4 regions of the Streptomyces sp. NPDC090022 genome follow, and region 3 is predicted to be linked to each of the others. Evidence: riboswitches for the same ligand, from Rfam matches in the RefSeq annotation. Region 3 holds a riboswitch; each other region holds the start of a gene.
What was found. Region 3 has a riboswitch for cobalamin ahead of ACIPXB_RS22690 (energy-coupling factor ABC transporter permease). Riboswitches for the same ligand answer to the same signal wherever they lie in the genome.
Positions count from the first base shown of each region.

Region 1: another riboswitch for cobalamin. It lies ahead of ACIPXB_RS02690 (ABC transporter substrate-binding protein); the one in region 3 lies ahead of ACIPXB_RS22690 (energy-coupling factor ABC transporter permease).
Region 2: another riboswitch for cobalamin. It lies ahead of ACIPXB_RS01885 (ABC transporter substrate-binding protein); the one in region 3 lies ahead of ACIPXB_RS22690 (energy-coupling factor ABC transporter permease).
Region 4: another riboswitch for cobalamin. It lies ahead of ACIPXB_RS01940 (DUF4430 domain-containing protein); the one in region 3 lies ahead of ACIPXB_RS22690 (energy-coupling factor ABC transporter permease).

Region 1 covers NZ_JBIVFN010000001.1:601,508-606,690, reverse strand. The annotation lists gene ACIPXB_RS02710 (protein phosphatase 2C domain-containing protein) at 1-119, opposite strand, end outside; gene ACIPXB_RS02705 (hypothetical protein) at 116-580, opposite strand; gene ACIPXB_RS02700 (ABC transporter ATP-binding protein) at 689-1,474, opposite strand; gene ACIPXB_RS02695 (FecCD family ABC transporter permease) at 1,471-2,496, opposite strand; gene ACIPXB_RS02690 (ABC transporter substrate-binding protein) at 2,493-3,503, opposite strand; cobalamin riboswitch at 3,539-3,674, opposite strand; gene ACIPXB_RS02685 (glycoside hydrolase family 18 protein) at 3,776-5,116, shown strand.
Region 2 covers NZ_JBIVFN010000001.1:409,604-414,786, forward strand. The annotation lists gene ACIPXB_RS01875 (ABC transporter ATP-binding protein) at 1-570, opposite strand, end outside; gene ACIPXB_RS01880 (FecCD family ABC transporter permease) at 567-1,670, opposite strand; gene ACIPXB_RS01885 (ABC transporter substrate-binding protein) at 1,667-2,902, opposite strand; cobalamin riboswitch at 3,131-3,325, opposite strand; gene ACIPXB_RS01890 (arsenate reductase ArsC) at 3,708-4,157, opposite strand; gene ACIPXB_RS01895 (hypothetical protein) at 4,200-4,370, opposite strand; gene ACIPXB_RS01900 (ArsR/SmtB family transcription factor) at 4,447-4,761, shown strand; partial or broken gene ACIPXB_RS01905 (aquaporin) at 4,801-5,183, shown strand, end outside.
Region 3 covers NZ_JBIVFN010000013.1:101,124-106,306, forward strand. The annotation lists gene ACIPXB_RS22675 (energy-coupling factor ABC transporter ATP-binding protein) at 1-397, opposite strand, end outside; gene cbiQ (cobalt ECF transporter T component CbiQ) at 394-1,143, opposite strand; gene ACIPXB_RS22685 (energy-coupling factor ABC transporter substrate-binding protein) at 1,148-1,549, opposite strand; gene ACIPXB_RS22690 (energy-coupling factor ABC transporter permease) at 1,549-2,244, opposite strand; cobalamin riboswitch at 2,272-2,488, opposite strand; gene ACIPXB_RS22695 (AfsR/SARP family transcriptional regulator) at 2,485-5,183, opposite strand, start outside.
Region 4 covers NZ_JBIVFN010000001.1:418,602-423,784, forward strand. The annotation lists gene tsaD (tRNA (adenosine(37)-N6)-threonylcarbamoyltransferase complex transferase subunit TsaD) at 1-1,022, shown strand, start outside; partial or broken gene ACIPXB_RS01935 (alanine--tRNA ligase) at 1,134-3,309, shown strand; cobalamin riboswitch at 3,354-3,499, shown strand; gene ACIPXB_RS01940 (DUF4430 domain-containing protein) at 3,634-4,128, shown strand; gene ACIPXB_RS01945 (ABC transporter substrate-binding protein) at 4,435-5,183, shown strand, end outside.

The DNA of each region.
Region 1 (5,183 bases), on a different contig from region 3:
CGGAGGTCGGCCAGGTTGGTCCGTACGGCGGGGAGCCCGGGCAGGTGGTCGTACGCGCTGACGCCGATGAGTACCGCGCTCGACCGCTGGGGGTCGGCGGGCGGGCCGGACACCCTCATGCCCCGGCGTCGCCGTCCGCCGCGGTGGGTGCCGAGGGAGGTGCCGAGGGAGGTGCCGAGGTGGGCGGTGAGGCCGGCGGTGAGGCGGGATCGTCCTGGGCTGCGCGGCGGGCGTCGCCGGTCAGGGCTTCGAGCAGCCGGGCCGCGGTCTCGGGGTCCTGCCCGTCCAGGGTCACCGTCACGCCCTCGTGCTCGAAGGTGACGGCGGGCGGCCGGGGACGCGTGCCGCGCCAGGTGAACCAGGCCAGGGCGAGGCCGGCCAGCTGGACGCCGGACTCCACGGCCAGCAGGACGTACTCCGGCGCCGAGCCCATCGTCCCGGGAGCGGGCGCGGCTGCGCCCCACTCCACGTGTGCGTGGCGCCGTACGCGGTCGTCGTCCCGCAACCACTGGTGCAGCGAACGCAGTTCTCTCTCGGTCTCCAAGGGTGCGGACTGCGATCTGGCGATCGTGATGCGCATACGGCGACTCCCCCGGTTGTCGGACCTGCCCACACCTTGGCACAACAGGCACCGGACCGGGGGCCGTTCGGGCCCTCTCACCTGGTGCCGGGCCGGCTCACCGGCAGCTCACCGGCGGGCCGCCGGCGGGAGGTGGACGATGTACGGCGCGCCCGTCGTAGGGTGCGGGCCGATCCGGGTGCGCACGGCCCACACCTCGGCCAGGAGGTCCTCGGTCAGCACCTCCCAGGGCGTGCCGTGGGCGGCGATCCGGCCCTGGTGCAGCACGTAGAGCCGGTCGCAGAAGGAGGCGGCCAGATTGAGGTCGTGCAGCACCAGCAGGCCGGTGGCGGGCAGGGAGCGGACCAGGGCCAGGATCTCCAGCTGGTAGCGGATGTCCAGGTGGTTCGTCGGCTCGTCCAGGGCCAGCAGGCCCGGGTCCTGGACCAGGGCCCGGGCCACCAGGGCCCGTTGCCGCTCGCCGCCGGAGAGCGCGTCGAAACGCCTCCCGTCCAGGTGGTCGGCGCCGACCGTCCGCAGGGCCTCGGCGACGCGTACGCCGTCGTCCCTGCCGTCCGTCTCCCAGAACCGTTTGTGCGGGCTGCGGCCCATCGCGACGACCTCTCGGACCGTCAGCCCGAGGGTGCCGCCGGCGTCCTGCGGGACGACCGCCACCCGCCGGGCCCGCTCCTTGACGGTGAGCGCGGCGGCGTCCGCTCCGTCCAGCAGCACCCGGCCGGACGTGGGCCGCAGGGCGCCGTAGACACAGCGCAGGAGTGTGGTCTTGCCGCTGCCGTTGGGGCCGACCACGCCGACCGTCTCGCCGGGGCGTGCGGCGAGGTCGGCGCCGTGCAGCAGGGTGTGGCCGTCCGTCTCGTACCGGACGGCGTCCAGGCGCAGTTCCACGGGTTTCATCCGGTGATCCCCTCCACCCGGGTGGACCGCCGCAGCAGCCACAGGAAGAACGGTCCGCCGGCCAGCGCGGTGACCACCCCGACGGGTATCTCCTCGGGGGCGGCGGCGGTACGGGCGACCAGGTCGGCCAGGGTCAGGAACACCGCACCGCCGAGCGCGGCCACCGGCAGCAGCGCCCGGTGCCCGGCGCCGACCAGCATGCGCGCGGCGTGCGGAATCATCAGGCCCACGAAGCCGATCGCCCCGCTGTAGGCCACCAGCACCCCGATGACCAGCGAGGTGAGGACGAACACGGCGGCCCGGAAGCGCCCGGTGTCCAGGCCCAGGGTCCGCGCACCCTCCTCGCCGGCCAGCAGCAGGTCCAGCGGCCGGGCGAGCGCGAGCAGCAGGCCGGTGCCGAAGGCCAGGGCGGCGGCGGGCAGGGCCAGTTCGTCCCAGCGGGCCCCGCCGAGTCCGCCCAGCGTCCAGAACAGCACCGACCGGACCTGGTCGGCCTCGGCGGCGAGCACCAGCACCAGGCTGGTCAGGGCCGACAGGATGTACTGGACGGCGACCCCGGCCAGGATCAGTCGGCCGGTGGTCATGGTGCCGCCGCGCCGGGCCATCGCGTACACGGCGACGAGCGCGCCCATCGCCCCGGCGAACGCGGCGAACGGCAGACTCAGGCTGGTGGCCACGCCCGCGCCGACGCCGAGCACGAGGACCAGGACCGCCCCGGCGGAGGCCCCCGAGGAGGCGCCGAGCAGGAACGGGTCGGCGAGCTGGTTGCGTACGAGGGCCTGCAGTACGGTGCCGGACACCGCGAGCCCGGCGCCGACGACGGCCCCGAGCAGGACGCGTGGCATCCGCACGTCCCACACGATGGAGGCGAAGGCTCCGGTGCGTTCCCCGCCGAGCACGATGTCGAGCACCCGGCCGGGAGCGATCCGGACCGGCCCGAGGGCCAGCCCGGCCACGGCGGAGGCGGCGAGCGCGGCCGTGAGCAGGACGAGCACGAGGGCGAGGGGGGTGCGCGCCCTCACGCGGCGTCGGGGTGCAGGCCGCCGGCCAGGGACTCGACGGCGTCGGCGACGCGGACGCCGAGGACGGCCGAGGACAGCGGCAGTACCACGAACTTCTTGTCACGGATCGCGGGAACCTGCGCGAGGGCCGGGTCGTTCAGCAGGCGCTGCTTCTTGGCCTCGACGCTCGTGCCGCCGTAGTCGTAGATGAGGACGACCTCGGGCTTGCGTGCGATGACCTGCTCCCAGGACACGTCGCCGAAGGTGTCCTTGAGGTCGGCGAACACGTTCGTGCCGCCGGCCAGGGAGACGATCTCGTTGCCGATGCCCTGGCCGCCGGAGGTGGAGGCGGCGCCCTCGCCGGAGTCGTACACGAAGACGGCGGGCCGGGGCTTGTCCTTGACCCGGGCGGTGACGGCGTCGATGCGGCGCTGTTCGTCCTCGATCAGGCGGGCGCCGCGCTCGGGGACGCCGAAGGTGCGGGCGACCTCGGTGATCTCGGTCTTGAGCTGGGCGAGTCCTACGGGTCCGTCGGTGCAGTACTCCACGTTCAGGCGGGTGTTGATCCCGCTCTTCTGCAGGCCCTCGCGGTCGCGGCCCTGTGCCTTGTCGAACGCGCTGCGGTAGCCGCCGTAGACGAAGTCGGGCTCGGCGCCCAGCAGCAGCTCCTTCGAGGGGTACTCCTTCGCGAGCACCTTGATCTTCCCGTAGGCGCCCTGGTAGCGGGGCAGGACCGCGTCGTCGAGGTAGGCGGTGGCGGCGATGCGGTCCTCGAGGCCGAGGGCGAGGAGGAGTTCGGTGGCGTGCTGGTTCATGGTGACGGTACGTCGGGGCGGGGCCGTGAAGGTCGTGCTCACGCCGCAGTTGGTGACGGTGTACGGGAATCCGTCCGCCGGGGCCGCCGGGGCCGCCGAGGCGGGGCCGTCGCCGGCGGGGGCTCCCGCGCACGCGGTCAGGGGTATCAGGAGCGCGAGGGGCGCGAGCGTACGCAGTGCGGCACGGCGGGCGCGGGCGCGGGACAGCGGCATGGCGAAGCCTCTCCGGGGGATCCTCGTCCCCTGGTCGACGTGAGGAGGCGGTGCGTCAGTGTCTGACTCCCGGAACCCGTCGGGATCCGGTCACAGTGGCGGGACCGCACCGGAATCGCACCGGTTTCCTGTCCTGCACCGCCTGGGGTGACGCAGCCCAGTCTGCCAGACGCCTCCGCGGGCCCGGCGGCCCTCTTGACCCAGCTGGTCCAGACCAATAGTTTCCGGGGTGCACAGCGCACGTCCATTGCCCGCATCCGCAAAGGAAGCCCATGCGCCGCAGCATGCTCGGCAGGCTGGCCGTCGCCGCCGCCTGCTCCTTCTCCCTGCTGGCCGCGTTCGCGCCCGCCGCCGGCGCCGCCGCCGACAGCGGCCCCGACCGGGACCGCGACCACGGCCGCTCGTACAAGCGCGTCGGATACTTCACCCAATGGGGCGTCTACGGACGGGACTTCCAGGTCCAGGACCTCGACACCAACGGCACCGCCGGCAAGCTCACCCACATCAACTACGCCTTCGGGAACGTCGGCCCGGACGGCAGGTGCTTCACCGGCAACGTGCCGGGCGAGGCCGACGCCTGGGCCGACTACGTCCGTCCGCTGGCCGCGGCCGACTCCGTCGACGGAGTGGCCGACGACGCCCAGCAGCCGCTCGCCGGGAACTTCAACCAGCTGCGTGAGCTCAAGGCCAAGCACCCTGGTCTGAAGGTGCTCATCTCGCTGGGCGGCTGGAGCTGGTCCACCCACTTCTCGGACGCCGCCCGCACCCCCGCCTCGCGCAAGGCGTTCGTCTCGTCCTGCATCGACCTGTACATCAAGGGCAACCTGCCGCAGGACGGCGCCCGGGGCGGCGCGGGCGCGGCCGCCGGGCTCTTCGACGGCATCGACCTCGACTGGGAGTGGCCGGGGTCGGCCGGGGACACGGACACCACGTACCGGCCGGAGGACAAGCGGAACTTCACCGAGCTGGTACGGGAGTTCCGCACCCAGCTGGATGCGTACGGACGCGCCCAGAAGCGGAGGTACGAGCTGAGCGCCTTCGTGCCGACCGCCCCCGCCAAGATCGACGCGGGCTTCGAGGTCCGCCGGATCATGCGCGACCTGGACTTCGTCACGCTCCAGGGGTACGACTTCCACGTCTCCGGGGAGCCGAGGACCGCCCAGCAGTCCGCCCTGTACGCCCGGGACGACTTCAGCGTGGACGGCACCGTCGAGGCCTGGCAGCGGCGGGGCGCGCCCGCGCACAAGCTGGTGATGGGCATGCCCTTCTACGGGCAGGGCTGGACCGGGGTCAGCGGCGGCGGGGACGGCATGGGGCAGCCCGCGACCGGCCCCGCGCCGGCCACCTGGGCGGCCGGGTACGAGGACTACAAGGCGCTGCGGAAGCTGGCGGACTCGGGCGCGTACACGGTGCACCGGGACCGGCGCGGCGGACACGCCTGGCTGTTCGACGGCACCACCCTGTGGACGTACGACGACCCGCAGGTGCTGCGGGCGAAGTCGGCGTACGTACGGGAACACGGGCTGGGCGGCGCGATGTTCTGGTCGCTGGACGGGGACACCGCGGACGGCGAGCTGATGACGGCCGTGGACCGCGGCCTGCGGGGGCGCTGACCCCCTTCCGATCGGACACCGCCGGGCCGCCGACACTGCTCCGGCCCGGCGGTGTTCCCTTTCCGGG
Region 2 (5,183 bases), on a different contig from region 3:
GAGGATGACCTCGGGCTCCTGGGCGAGGGCGCGCGCGGTCAGGACGCGCTGGCGTTCGCCGTCGGAGAGTTCGGCGGCCGGCCGGTCCGCCAGGTGGCCCGCGCTCACCGCCTGCAGCGACCACTCGACGGCCGCGTGGTCCGCGTCCGTGAGACGGCCGGTGAACCCGGTGTGCGGGTGGCGGCCGAGCCCGGCCAGTTCGCGTACGGACAGCAGCCCGGGATCCACCCTGTCGGTCAGGACGACCGCCAGCCGGCGGGCGAGCGCGGTCGGCGAGGTCTGCGCCAGGTCCGCGCCGCCGATCCGGATCCGGCCGCCGAGCGGCGGGAGGAGCCCGCACAGGGTGCGCAGCAGTGTGGACTTGCCCGCGCCGTTCGGGCCGAGCAGTACGGTCAGTTCACCGGCCCGTGCCTGCAGGTCCAGCCCCGACAGCACGGCCCGGCCCGCGCCGCGCCCGCGCGGCGACCGGGTGCGGTAGCCGACGTCGAGCCGCTGGGTGGCGAGACCGCCGGGATGGTCGGGTCGTGCGTCGGCCTTGTCCGTGGCGGTCTCGGTCATGGTGTCGGTCACGAGGCGACTCCTTGTACGCCGCGACGGCTGCGGATCAGGAATGCGATGACGACGGGGGCGCCGAACAGCGAGGTGATGGCGTTCAACGGCAGTACGGAGTCCGTGCCGGGCGGCTGGCTCAGCAGTGCGCACGCCAGCGCGAGGAAGGCCCCGGCGAGCATGGACGCGGGGATGAGTGCCCGGTGGTCCGAGGTGCCCAGCGCCACCCGCGTCAGATGTGGGACGGCCAGGCCCAGGAAGGCGACCGGGCCGCAGAACGCGGTTGCCGCGCCCGCCAGCAGCGAGGTGCCGAGCAGTGCCAGATCGCGGCTGCGGCGCACGTTCAGGCCCATGGTGCGGGCGTAGTCCTCGCCGAGCAGCAGGGCGTTGAGGCGTTTGGCGGTCAGCAGCGCGGTCAGCAGGCCCGTGCCGATGACGGGCAGCATGACGTGGAGGTCGGGCCAGGTCGTGGCGCTGAAGCTGCCCAGGCCCCACATGACGAACTGCTGGGCGCGTTCGGGCCGGGCGTAGACGAGCATGACGCCGACCACGGCGGTGGCCGCCGAGCCGATCATGACGCCGATGACGAGCAGGGTGACGGCCGACTGAACCCACCGCGAGAGGAGCAGGACGAGGGCCAGTACGGCGGCGGCGCCGAGCGAGGCGGCGAGGACGACGCCCAGGCGCCCCAGGCCGGCCAGGTTTCCGGTGAAGCTTCCGGCGACTCCGCCCGTGCCGACGACCACGGCGGCGACGCCCATGCTGGCGCCCGAGCTCACCCCGAGGGAGAACGGATCGGCCAGTGCGTTGCGGAACAGGGTCTGCATCTGCACGCCCGCCACCGCGAGGGCGGCGCCGACGGCGGTGGCGGTCAGCGCGCGCGGCAGCCTGACCTGTTCGACGATCACGGTCCATCTCGGGTCGTCGGCGGTGCCGCCGAACAGGATCCGCACCACCTCGGCGACCGGCACCCGGTGGGAGCCGGTCGCGATGGTGAGGACGAACAGTGCGGCGGTGCCGGCCGTGAGGGCGAGGACGACGGCGAGGCGCCGCCGCCCCGGCCGTACCGCCCGCGGGGCGTCCGGGGCGGCGGCTTGCGCGGTTGTGGTGTGCGTCGTCACGCCTTGGGCACCTGGGTGTAGAAGGTGAAGGCGTGGTCCTTCGCCTGGTCCGGGTGCATCAGCGCGAAGAGGTCGGCGAGGACCAGGTCCGGGCGCAGCACACCGCGCTCGAAGTAGTCGTTGCCGCCGCCGGGGCCGAGCGCCTTGGTGTTCGTCCAGACCGCGCCTCCGGAGAGGGCCTTCAGCTGCCCGTACCGGCTGTCGGCCTTCACGGCGTCGGCGGTGGACTTCCACTTCTGGTCGGCGATCCAGACCGGGGCCTCGCCGCCCTTGGCGTACACGGCCTCGAAGTTCAGCTGGAGGTTGCCGGTGCCCGCCTCGCCGGCCCAGGGGTAGGTGCCGCCCGCGTCCCTGATCAGCTGCGCGGCGTAGCTGCCGCCGGCGGGCATGTACCAGGTGCCCTGGTACATCGTGCCGGGCAGGACATCGACGGGCTTGCCCGCCTTGACCGCCTGCGCGCCCTTCTCGGCGACCTTCCGGTAGTCACCCTCGATGGTGTCGAACACCTCGCCCGCACGCTTCTCCGCCCCGGTGAGCGCGGCCATCGCCTTGACCCACTCGGCGCGGCCGAGCGGACTCGGCTCCAGCCACTCGGCGTTGGCGACCACGGCGATCCCGGCCTGACGGAGCTTCGGATACTGCGGGTCGTCGGTGCCCTGGGTCATCAGCACGTCCGGCTTGGCACCGATGACCGTCTCCGCGTTGAGGGTCCGGTCCTTGGCGTACTCGGTGACCTTCCCTGCCTTCACCCTCTCGATCACCTCGGCCGAGCTGATGTTCGTGGTGCTCGCCACCCCCGTCAGGACGTCCAGGGTGCCGGTCTCGGTCAGCAGGGGCAGGTGGGTGGTGGAGGCGGAGTACAGGCTCTTGACGGGGACGGTGACCGTTTGCGCGGAGGCCAGTTCACCGGTCAGCTGCGGCTTCGGTGCACCGCACTTGACCAGCACGTACGATTCGGGCTTGCCCTTGGGGTAGGGCTCGTTGACGGTGAGGACCTGGTAGCTCTTCTCGTACCGGAGCGTGAAGTTCTTGGCGTGCTTCACCGCCGACTTGACCGGGAAGTAGTCCTTGGCCGGGTCGAAGTCCTTGATGCATCCCTTCCCGGCGGCCTGGGCCTTGGAGTCGGCGGGCGTGCCGGCGTCACCGCCGCACGCGGTGAGCGTGAGGGCGACGGCGATGAAGGCCGCCGCGGCGGCCTGAGGGCGGCCGGGCAGGACGGATCGTACGGACAAGGTGACTCCTGGTGGCGTGCGTAGGCAGTGCGCACCGGCAGGGCGGGGCGCGTGATGCGGCGTACGGGAAGGAACCCGCTGGAGGAGCAGGTCTTCAGAACCTGCGGGAACGGGCTGGTGCGTCAGGCCGGACAGGTCGGCTCCGACGGGCCGAGGGCAGCGCGAAGCTGCCACCACACATACGCGGGCACACGCGTGCCACCGCCTCTCCTGGGGAAATCCGCCCCGTACTTCGAGGTGCGACGGCGTGAGTCTCCTGACTCGGGATCAGTGCTTCTCCGGCCTTCCCACCCCCGGATGGGGCGGTGGCCATGGGCGGAGTCGCTCCCCCTACACAGTGGCGGTACCGTGCCGGAATCTCACCGGCTTCCTCGTTCCGCCGTCGCTTGTCGGACGGAAGCATCGCAGAAGCGGCCACGACCACGCCAGACCCACAACTGTGCGGCCGGCCACAGGGGGTGGGGTGTGATGTGAACGGCCCAGGGGCATCCCGCCCGTCCGGCGCGTCCGACCGAGGGACAACGCTGCCGCGGCGGCGGGGCCGCCTGCACCCCCGAACACGGCCTCGGCTCACGCCGACTCCGCCACCCAGGCGGAACTGCTGGGCCTGTGGGAACGAGACCCGGCACCCACCACCACGGCCCGCGGGACGGACGGGACCGGCCTCCGGTACAGGAGGAGGCATCTGCCGCTCGAGAGCACAGTGCAACGGTCTATCAGAGGGCGGCGGTGTATCCGGCGGGGCCGGAGCCGATGACGACGACGTCGCGTATGCCGTCGGCGGGGATCGTGTCGGTCACCTGGGTCACGCCTTGGCCTTGGCGTCGATCTCTGCGATCAGGCCCTCGATGAGGCCCTTGATCTCGTCGCGGATGGGGCGGACTGCCTCGACGCCCTGGCCGGCCGGGTCCTCGAGCTGCCAGTCGAGGTAGGTCTTGCCGGGGAAGTACGGGCAGGCGTCGCCGCAGCCCATGGTGATGATGTAGTCGGACGCCTGGGCGGCCTCGGGGGTGAGGACCTTCGGGGTCTGGTCGGAGATGTCGATGCCCAGCTCGGCCATGGCGGCGACAGCGGAGGGGTTGATCTGGTCGCCGGGCATCGAACCGGCGGAGCGGACCTCGACGCGGTCGCCGGCGAGGTGGCGCAGGAACCCGGCGGCCATCTGGGAGCGGCCCGCGTTGTGGATGCAGACGAACAGGACGGAGGCGGCTGGGGGTACCGCCCGGCCGCCAGGCTGGGGGAGAGCAGAGGACATGGTTCTTCCTTGGGGATCGGGCAATTGCGGGGCGAGCGGTCTTCAGGCAGCGCCGAGCTGGGTGAGCAGGTCGGTGATGCGGCTGTCGATGGCGTCGCGGATGTCGCGGACGACGGCGATCGGAGCGCCTTCGGGGTCGGGGACGGGCCAGTCGCGGACGGCCCCTGCCGCGAGGCGGTCGTCGGGCAGGAGGGGCGAGGAAGGCGTGGGCATGGCGTTCCTGTTCAAAGGAGCCGATAAGGTCGGCTCGGACTGGTGTCAGCCCCAGCTGATGTGACAGTATCAGTCCATGCTGACGTCAGTCGACACTGATCTGATCCGGGTTCTGGCCGACCCGCTCAGGCTCCGGATCGTGACCCTCCTCGCCAGGGAGACGCTCTGCACCACCCACCTCGTGGAGGAAACGGGTGCCAAGCAGACCAATCTCTCCAACCACATGAAGGTGCTGCGCGAGGCCGGGGTCGTCGAGACGGAGCCGTGTGGGAGGTACGTCTACTACCGCCTGCGCCCGGAAGTCATCGAAGCCCTCGCCGGTCAGTTCGCCGACCTCGCCCAGACCGCGCGTGCCACCGCTGAAGCGAACCTCAAGCGGTCCTGCCCGTAGCCTTCGCGCCGTGCCTCACCTGCCCGAGGAGAACCTGCCTTGACCGCCACCGAGCCCGTCGGCGCCGCCACCGCGGCGGAGGCCGCCATAGCCGCCGACGAGCCGTAGCCCGCCCCAGGCGCCACGCCGCCCCGCACCCCTTTGATTGCCCGTGCTGCGGCCGAGCTGGTCGGCACCGCCGCTCTGGTCGCGATCGTGGTCGGCGCCGGCATCCAGGCCACCGAGCTCACCGACGACGTCGCCTTGCAGCTGCTGGCCGACTCCACCGCCACCGTCTTCGGCCTTGGTGTCCTGATCGCCCTACTCGGGCCGGTCTCCGGCGCCCACTTCAACCCGGCCGTCACCCTCGCCGAGTGGTGGACGGCCCGCCGCGGCGGACCGGGCGTGAACGCCCGCGAACTCGCCGCGTACGTGCCCTCGCA
Region 3 (5,183 bases):
GGTGCGTGATGTCCAGCGCCGCCAGGGCGGCCTCGACCCGCGCCCGGACCTCTTCCCGGGGCAGCCCCAGGTTCATCGGCCCGAACGACACGTCCTGTTCCACCGACGCCGCGAACAGCTGGTCGTCGGGGTCCTGGACCACCAGCTGCACCGACGTGCGCAGCCGCGTCAGGCCCGCCCGGTCGTAGGAGACCGGCACACCGTCCAGGGACAGCACGCCCGACGCCGGACGCAGCCCGCCGCTCAGCAGCCGCATCAGCGTGGTCTTCCCGCTGCCGTTGCGGCCCAGCAGGGCCAGCGCCCGGCCCTCGCGCAGCGCGAGGTCGACGCCGCGGAGCACCGGCGGCCCGTCCTCGTACGCGAACCCCGCGCCCGACAGTTCCACCAACGGCGTCACAGGTACAGCCCTTTCAGTACGTACGTCGTGGCCACCACCGCGCTCAGCAGCGCCCCCGACGCGGCCAGGAACCGCCACGACAGGGTGGCCGGCGGCACCAGGACGCGCAGCGTCCCGTCGTACCCCCGGCCCGCCAGCCCGTCCTGGAGCCGCGCGGCGCGGTCGAAGGCCCGGACGAAGGAGGTCGCCGCCAGCCCGGCCAGCGAACGCCACACCGCCGCCCGGTGGGTGAGCCCCAGCCGGGCGGCCTGCGCCCGGCGCACCTTGGCCAGCGAGTCCAGGAGCAGGAACGCGATCCGGTACATCACCAGCGCCACGTCCACGACCGGCGCCGGCACCCCCGCCCGTACCAGCCGCGGCAGCACGTCCGACACCGGTGTGGTGAAGGCGAACAGCAGCACGCCGAGCGAGGCCGCCGAGGTGCGCAGCAGCAACTCCGCGGCCTGCCGCGGCCCGTCCGGGGCCAGCGCGACCCAGCCCGCCGGGCCGCCCACCGCGAACAGCAGCGGCACGGCGCCGGTGCAGCAGAAGCCCAGCGGGATGCGGAAGGCCCGCCACAGCTGCCGCCGGCCCACCCCCGCCGGGCCCAGCAGCACCGCCAGGGTGGCCGCCCCCACCAGCGGGGCGCCCGGCCACGGCGGCAGGCAGACGGCCGTCACCGTCAGACCCAGCCCCAGCAGGGCCTTCTCCAACGGGTGACGGCCCCGCCAGCGGCTGCTGTGCGCGGCCGCGTCGATGGGAAGCACGGGCTCAGGACTCCGCGGACCCGGCCGCCGCGCTCACGGCGGCGCCCTCCCCGGCGCTCTGCCCGGCGCCCGCCGTCCCCGCCGTACCCGTACCGGCCGCCTCCGCCTCCGCCGCGCCCTGGCGGCGGCCCTTGCGCAGCCCGAAGTAGTACGCGAGCACGCCCGCGCCGATCGCCGCCTGGAGGGCGAACAGCGCCGACTCGATCTCCCCGGACGGGGGTTCGTACAGCGGGGAGAACCACGGCTCGTAATCCGGCTTCAGCTCGGTGATCGCCGCCTCCGCCTGCGCGTCCGCGCCCGCGAACGGCTCCTCCTTGCCCTCGCCCAGCCCCAGCGCGAGCGGGAGCACGGCCAGCGCCGCCACCAGGAGCAGCAGCAGGGTGTTGATCTTCGCGTTCCTCGACATCAGACCGCCGCCTCCTGCTTCGTCTTCGACCCGGTGATCTTCGCGACGCCCAGCCGGATCAGGTCCGCCTTGCTCGACCGCATCAGCAGCCGCATCACCAGCACCGTCAGCAGGCCCTCGCTGACCGCCAGCGGGATCTGCGTCACCGCGAAGATCCCCCCGAACTTCGCGAGCGCGCCCGCGAAACCGGAGCCCGGGTCGGGGAAGGCCAGCGCCAGCTGCACGCTGGTGACGCAGTAGGTGACCAGGTCGGCGACGAACGCGCCGAAGAAGACGGTGACCATGAGCGGGACACCGGACCTGCGCAGCAGCCGGTAGACCGCGTACCCCGCCCACGGGCCGGCGATCGCCATCGAGAAGACGTTCGCGCCGAGCGTCGTCAGGCCGCCGTGCGCCAGCAGCAGCGCCTGGAAGAGCAGGGTGATCGTCCCGAGCACCGCCATGACCGGTGGCCGGAAGAGGATCGCGCCGAGCCCCGTCCCGGTCGGGTGCGAGCAACTGCCCGTGACCGACGGGATCTTCAGGGCGGACAGGACGAAAGTGAACGCTCCGGACGCACCGAGCAGCAGGGTGCTCTCCGGGTTCGCCTTCACCTCACGGCTCAGCGCGCGGACGCCGTGGACGACGAAGGGAGCGGACGCGGCGCCCCAGGCGGCCGCGTGCAAAGGGGGCAGGAACCCCTCGGCTATATGCATGAGTGGGAGACCTCTCCAGCACCTCGTGGATGGACAACGCACCCTGGCCGGTCTCCTGGCTCACGGGTTGATGCCCTGGCCCCGCCTTCCCAGGCGGTGCGGATCATCCCGCCGCCGCCCAGTGGCTTCCCGCTGGGGGTCCCCTGCCGCGGGCAGGGGGAGGAGCCGGACTTCCCGATCACAGTGGCGAGGGCCGCACCGGTCTTCCACCGGTTTCCCGAACACCAAGGCTCGATGACCCTACGGCACGGACGGCACGGCGGCCAGCGCCGCCCGGAGCTGCTCGAGCAACGGCCGTGCGTTCATCCGGCGGCAGCCCTCCTGGGCCTCCTCCAGCAGGGCCCGGGCGGCGGCCGTCTCGCCCGCCGCGAGCAGCGCCCGGGCCAGCGGCGGTACGGCGAGGGCGTGCACCAGGGTCTGCCCGGAGCGCCGGCCCAGTTCGTCCGCGGCCCGCAACTGCCGCAGCGCCTGCGCCGTGTCGCCCCGCTCCAGGGCGATCCGGCCGAGCCCGATCCGGGCCGCCGACTGCCCGGCGAGGTCGCCGGAGCCCTCCGTATGGGCCAGCACCTCCCGGAAACCGGCCGCCGCCTCCGCCAGCCGGCCCCGTACGAGCTGCGCGTCGGCGACCCAGCGCAGCATGCACATCCGGGGCCAGGCGGCGCCGCCGCGCACCGCGACGGCCAGGGCCTCGCGCAGCACGTCGAGGGCGCCGGCGCTGTCGCCCCCGGCGAGCAGCACCTGGCCGATCCCGCGCAGCGCGTGCGCCTGCCCGTACCGGTCGCCGGCCGCCTCGAAGACGGGGGCGATCCTCCGGCAGCGCTCCAGCGCCTCGGGGAGCCGGCCCTGCACCCGGTCCAGGTACGCCAGCACCCAGCCCGCGTACGCCGCCCCGTGCGCGTCCCCCAGCTCCTCGAACAGTCGCTCCCCGGCCGCGACCGTCTCGCGCGCCGGCCCCCACTCCACCCGGCAGGCCCGCAGCCGGCCCAGCCCCACCAGCATCAGGGCCTGACCGGTCCGGTCACCGGCCGCCCGCGCGGCCGCGAGCGCGCTCTCCTGCACGGTCTGCCACCCCGTCAGATCGCTGCGCAGGTCGAAGAGGTACTCCCCGGCGGCGGCCAGCTCCCGGCAGGCGTACGGATCGACGGCGGCCGCCTGCCGTACGGTCGCCACCAGCGCCTCCCGCTCGGCCCCCAGCCAGCGCACCGGCTCCGCCCGGACCAGCGCCAGCACGCCCGGCTCGGGCTCCCACCCGGCGGCCCGACCCGGCCGTGGCGCCGCCGCCGGGGCCCCGCGGCCCAGGCCCGGGTAGTCCAGCCCCTGGTGGGCCCGGCGGCCCGCGCGGACCAGGGCGACCCAGCAGCCGAGCGCCCGGCGCAGCGCCGCGTCCGCCGGTCCGGGGGCGGCCAGTTCGCGGCCGAAGGCGCGGACCAGGTCGTGCAGGCGGTAGCGCAGCTGCCCGGCCTCGTCCCGCCCGGCGACCTCCAGCAGATGGGCGCCGACCAGGGCGTCCAGGGCCTCCTCGGCGCGCTCCGGGGGCCGGTCGAGGAGGGCGGCGGCGACCCAGCCGGCACAGTCCGGCGCGTCCAGCACGGCCAGCGCGCGCAGCAGGGCGCGGGCCTCGGCGGGCAGCGCCCGGTAGCTCAGCCGCAGCCCGGCCCGGACGTCGCCCCCGTGGTGCGCGAGCTCGTCCAGCCGCCCGCGCTCGTCGCGCAGCCGCGCCGCCAGGCGCGCCAGTTCGCGGTGCGGGGCGGCGGCGAGCCGGGCGGCGACCACGCGCAGGGCCAGCGGCAGCCGGCCGCACAGCGCGACCAGTTCGCGCGCCGCCCCGGCCTCCCCGGCGACCCGCCCGTGCCCCACGACCCGGCCCAGCAGACCGAGGGCGTCGGCCTCGGCCAGCACCGGCAGGGTGAGCGCGAGGCGCCGGTCCAGCCCGGTCAGCCGGCGCCGGCTGGTGACCAGCACCGCGCAGCCCGAACCGGCGGGGCCGGGCAGCAGCGCCCGTACCTGCTCCTCCCCGGCGGCGTTGTCGAGGACGACCAGCACCCGCCGGCCGGCCAGCAGGCTCCGGTAGAGCGCGGCCCGCTCCCCGGCCGCGGCGGGCACGCAGGCCCCGTCCACGCCGAGCCCGCGCAGGAACCCGGCCAGCACCTCGGCGGGGTCGGCGGCCCCCTGGTCGGCCCCGCGCAGATCGACGAACAGCTGCCCGTCGGGGAAGTCCTCGCGCACGCTCCGGGCGACCTCGACCGCGAGTGCGGTCTTCCCGATCCCGGCCTGCCCGGTGACCACGCACACCCCGCCGCCGGCCGCGCGCAGGGCGGGCACCAGGGCGGCGGCCTCCACGACGCGTCCGACGAAGGCCTCGGTCGCGGGCGGCAGCTGGGCGGGCACGGGGGCGACGGGTGCCGGCGGGACGGGGGACGCGACCGCGTCGAGCGGCGCGGGCGCTGGCGGCCCGGGTGCCGGGGCGGGCGCCGGTTCCGGAACCGGCGCTGGTTCCGGGGCGGGGGCAAGGTGCGGGGCCGGGGCCGGGGCCGGTTCCGAGGCCGGGATGGGGTACGGAGGCGGGGCCGGGGCCGGCTCCCGGGCGGGGTGCGGGGTCAGGGCCCGGGTGGGGTGCGGAGGCAGGGTGGGGTGCGGGGGCGGGGCGTCCGCCAGTAACGCGCCGTACAGGGCGTGGAGTTCGGGCCGCGGGTCGAGTCCCGCCGCGTCCGCGAGGCTGCGCCGGGCCCGGGTGAAGCAGTCCAGCGCCTCGCCGCGCCGGCCCGACCGGTACAGGGCCAGCATGCGCAGCTCCACCAGGCGCTCGCGCAGCGGGTGTTCGGCGGTGAGGGAGGCGAGTTCGCCGCACACCTCGGCGTGCCGGCCCAGCTCCAGGTCGGCGGTCAGGCGCCGTTCCAGACAGTCGAGCCGCTCCTCCTCCAGCCGCGCCGCGGCGGCCT
Region 4 (5,183 bases), on a different contig from region 3:
CGGGCGCGGGTATCGTGTCCGGCGGCAGACTGCTGGCCCATGTCGTGGCGTCGAGCATGGACGAGCACGCGCGTTTCGGCGGCGTGGTGCCGGAGATCGCGGCCCGGGCGCACCTGCAGGCCTTCAACCCCGTCGTGCACGAGGCGCTCGGCCAGGCCGGACTGCGGCTGCGGGACATCGACGCCGTCGCCGTCACCACCGGCCCCGGCCTGTCCGGTGCGCTCCAGGTCGGCCTGGCCGGTGCGAAGACCCTCGCGTTCACGGCCGGCGTACCGCTGTACGGCGTGCACCACCTCGCCGGACATGTGGCCGCGGACACTCTGGAACACGGGCCGCTGCCCAACCCGTGCATGGTGCTCATCGTCTCGGGCGGCCACACCTCGCTGCTGCTCGTACGCGACCTCGTACGGGATCCGATCCTGCACCTCGGCGACACCATCGACGATGCGGCCGGTGAGTGCTTCGACAAGGTCGCCCGCGTCCTCGGCCTGCCCTACCCGGGCGGGCCGGCCATCGACCGCGCGGCCCGCGAGGGCAATGCCTGCGCCGTTGCTTTCCCGCGTCCGCTCCTGGGTTCGAAGGAGCACCCGTACAGCTTCTCCTTCTCCGGGCTGAAGACGGCCGCTGCCCGCTGGGCCGAGCAGCACCTCCAGCGTGGCGAGGAACTTCCCGTGGCCGACGGCGCCGCCTCGCTGCAGGAGGCCGTCGCGGATGTCCTGACGCGCAAGGCGCTGGCCGCCTGCCGGCAGTACGAGGTCCGCACCCTGGTCGTGGTCGGAGGTGTGGCGGCGAACTCCCGCGTACGGGCCCTGGCCGAGGAGCGGTGCGCGGCCGCCGGCGTCGAGCTGCGAGTACCGCCGCTGACGCTGTGCACCGACAACGGGGCGATGATCGCCGCCGTCGGTGACCTGCTGGTCCGTTCCGGCTCGGCCCCGGCGCAGCTGGATCTGTCGATCGACCCGTCGGCGCCGCTGGAGTACGCCGCCCTGCACCCGACGGCCGGGCCCGTGCGCGTCGCGTGACGCCCGCGGAATTCCCGGTCACGCGGTCTTCCTCGGCACCCCGTACCCCGGCCCGCACAGCCGCCCCTCGCCCCTTCTGACCACTCATACCCGGAGCAGGACCCACCGCCTGTGCGTACCGCCGACATCCGGCAGCTTTTCCTCGACCACTTCGCCGCGCGCGGTCACACGGTCGTGCCCAGTGCGCCACTGCCCACCCCGGACCCGACGCTCCTGTTCGTCAACGCCGGCATGGTCCCCTTCAAGCCCTGCTTCACCGGGGAGGCCCAGCCCCGGTGGGAGCGGGCGACCAGCGTGCAGAAGTGCATCCGCACCCTGGACATCGAGGAGGTCGGCAAGACCACCCGGCACGGCTCCTTCTTCCAGATGAACGGCAACTTCTCCTTCGGCGACTACGTCAAGGAGGAGGCCATCGCCTACGCCTGGGACCTGTCGACCACGTCCCGCAGCGACGGCGGCTACGGCCTGGACCCCGAGAGGATCTGGGTCACCGTCCACCACTCCGACACCGACGCCCGCGGCCCGGCGCTGGGCCGGGAAGGCGGGCCGGCGGTCGACGAGGACCGCGCTGATGCTGCTCGGCGACGGCACCGCGCCCGGCAACGAGGGACGCGGCTACGTCCTGCGCCGTATCCTGCGCCGCGCGGTCCGCTCCATGCGCCAGCTCGGCGTCCACGACCCGGTCCTGCCCGAGCTGCTGCCGGTCGCCCGCGACTGCATGCCCCCCAGCTACCCCGAGCTCGCGGACTCCTTCGCCCGCATCGCCGACCAGGCGTACGGAGAGGAGGAGGCCTTCCGGGCCACCCTCAAGCAGGGCACCACGGTTCTGGACACGGCGGTCGCGCAGGTGACGTCCGAAGGCGGCCGGTCGCTGCGGGGCGCCCAGGCGTTCATGCTGCACGACACGTACGGCTTCCCGATCGACCTGACCCTGGAGATGGCCGCGGAGCAGGGCGTGGAGGTCGACCGTGAGGGCTTCACGGCGCTGATGAACGCCCAGCGTGAGCGGGCCCGAGCCGACGCCCGCGCCCGCAAGTCCGGCGGCTCCCTGGACACCTCGGCCCTCCGCTCCGTCCTGGACGAGCACGGACCGACCGACTGGCGGGCCTGGGAGACCCTGACCACCGAGTCCCGCGTACTGGCCCTGCTCGGCACCTCCGGCCCGGTCCCGGTCGCGGCCGCCGGCGACCTCGTCACCGTCGTCCTGGACCGCTCCCCGTTCTACGCCGAGTCCGGCGGCCAGGACAGCGACGCGGGCCGCCTGTCGGGCGCCTCCGTCGAGGCCGAGGTCCTCGACGTCCAGCGGCCCCTGCCGGGCCTGGTCGTCCACCAGGTACGGATCACCGCCGGCGAGCTCGCGCCCGACGACGCCGTGCACGCCGCCGTCGACGCCGAGTGGCGCCTCGGCGCACGGCAGGCCCACTCGGGCACCCACGTCCTGCACGCGGCCCTGCGCGAGGTCCTCGGCCCCACCGCCCTGCAGTCCGGCTCGTACAACCGGCCCGGCTACCTCCGCCTGGACTTCCCCTGGCGCGGAGCCCTCTCCCCGGCCGTCCGCAGCGAGGTCGAAGAGGCCGCCAACCGCGCCCTGCGCCGCGACCTGCCCGTCGGAGTGCAGTGGATGACGCTGCCCGAGGCCAAGGAACTCGGGGCGCTCGCCCTGTTCGACGAGACGTACGGGGAGAAGGTCCGCGTCGTCGAGATCGGCGGGGCCTGGTCGCGCGAGCTGTGCGGCGGCACCCACGTCGAGCACGCCTCCCAGATCGGCACCGTGGCCCTGACCTCCGAGGGCTCGGTCGGCGCCGGCATGCGCCGCCTGGAGGCCGCGGTCGGCGTCGAGGGCTTCTCCTACCTGGCCCGCGAACGCGACCTCGTCGCCCGGATCGCCGAACAGCTGGGCGCCCCGCGCGCCGAGCTGCCCGATAGGATCGCCGGCCTGCTGGAGCGGCTCAAGACGGCGGACCGGGAGAACGCCCGCCTCGAGCAGCAGGCCACCACCGCCCGCGCGAACGAACTCGCCGCCACCGCCGCCCATGCCAACGGGGTCCAGGTTGTCACCGCCACGACGGACGAGGACACCAACGACGCCCGAGCGCTCGCAGCGGCCGTACGCGACCGCCTTCCCGCCGGTACGCCGGGCGTTGTCGCCATCGCCGCGGGCACGGGGCTGGTCACCGCCGTCAACACTGCGGCCCGCGACACAGGGCTGAACGCCTCCGTACTGGTCCAGCAGCTCCTCGGCGGGCGTGGCGGCGGCTCTGCGGAGCTCGCCCAGGGCGGCGGCCTGCCCGGTCCCGAAGGCACTTGGCCGGTACGGGTGCGGCCCGTACGATTCCACTGCCCGGCTCCGGCCGGTGACAACTTCATGGCTGTGCGATGGGGGAAGCCGGTGGGAATCCGGCGCTGACCTGCAACCGTGTGCGGCGCGTCGACCAGCGCCGCGAGTCGGGATGCCCGCCGCGCGGCAGCATCCGCTTCCACTGTCACGGTCTGCAGAGCGAAGCCCGGTACCGCCGGAACACCACGCCAGTGCGCTCGAGCGCCTGCCCGGGGTGGGCCGCGCCGGTCGAGGGGCCTCATCGGCCGACCCGACCGGTCAGAAAGGCCCCCCATGCTCCTGAGCCCCACCCGTCGCGCCGCCGTCACCACGGCCGCCCTGGGACTCGCCCTCACGGGCTTCACGGTCGCGCCCGCCGTCGCCCACGCCAAGCCCGTGAACACCAACGCCGCCGTCAAGGTCACCCTCACCGTGCAGGGCCCTGACGGCCTGCTGTTCAAGGGCAAGGTCAAGACCAAGGGCCACGACGTGACCACCGCCACCGGCGGCACCCACAAGTGCGACGGGACCAACGGCGGGGCGAACCCGAGCAGGGTTCCGACCCCGACCGCCGCCCTGGACGACGCGGCGAAGAACCACTACTTCGGCTGGGACGGCACCTGGTACGCCTCCTTCGACGACTTCTCCGTCGACACCATCAAGGGCGTCAGCGGCGGCGGTTCGGCGTACTGGAACATATCCGTCAACGGCACGCCCACCCCGGTCGGCGGCTGCCAGTTCAAGCTGAACGCCGGCGACCAGGTGTCGTTCGTCTGGACGTCCTTCTGAGCCCAGCCGGCCCAGGCCAAGGCCCAGCCGGCGGGCCGGGGCGCGCTGGTGCGGGCCCCGGGCCCGCCGGGTGCCTCAGGCGCCCCAGCACGGCGCCACGGTGTCGCCGGCGTCGGTCACCTCGTCGGCTCCGTTGCACAGCAGGGCGCGCAACCGTGCGCCCCCTCTGGTATCGACGCCCCTATTGCAGGCAAGTCGCAACTGCTGAGAGGTTGCACAGCGATGCGGAGCGGCTGAAACCCGCCCCTCCGCTGACGAGCGGACCTCCCCATGCCCGCATGCGACTGTGGCGAGAGGAACCATCTGATGAGGAAGATGCGCCGGTACACGCTGGTGTCCGTGGTCGCGGCAGTGTTCCTTGCCGCCGGCTGTGGGGGAGCACCCCGTGTCGACACGTCGGCCGCAAAGGCACCCGCAGCCGCGGGGTTTCCGGTCACGATCTCCAACTGCGGTGTGGAGACGACGTACCAGCGGCCGCCGCGGCGCGCGGTGTCGCTGAACCAGCACGCGACCGAGGTGATGCTGGCGCTCGGGCTGGAGAAGTCGATGGTGGCCACGGGGTACCTCGACGACAGGGTGCTCCCCGAGTACCAGGCCGCCTACGACCGGATCAAGGTCGTCTCGAAGGAGTACCCCTCCGCGGAGGCGCTGCTGGCCGTCGAACCCGACCTGGTCTACGGGGGGTTCGCGACCACCTTCGACGAGAAGGAGGGGCGCGGCCGCGCCGCCCTGGTCAAGGCCGGAGTCCACACCCATCTCAACATCGAGGAGTGCCCCGAAGGCCCGGTGACGATGGAGATGATGGACGAGGAGATACGCACGGTCGCGAAGATCTTCGGCGTCCCGGACCGCGCCGAGGAGGTGGTGAAGAAGCTGCACGGCACCCTGGACTCGGTCGGGGGCCGACTGGGCGGAGTGCCGGCGACGAAGGTGTTCGTCTACGACAGCGGCGACAAGACGGCCTTCACCGCGGGCGGCCGGGGCATCGGCAACGAGGTCATCAAGAGGGCCGGCGGGGAGAACCTCTTCGCGGACGTGCCCAAGGCGTTCGGTGA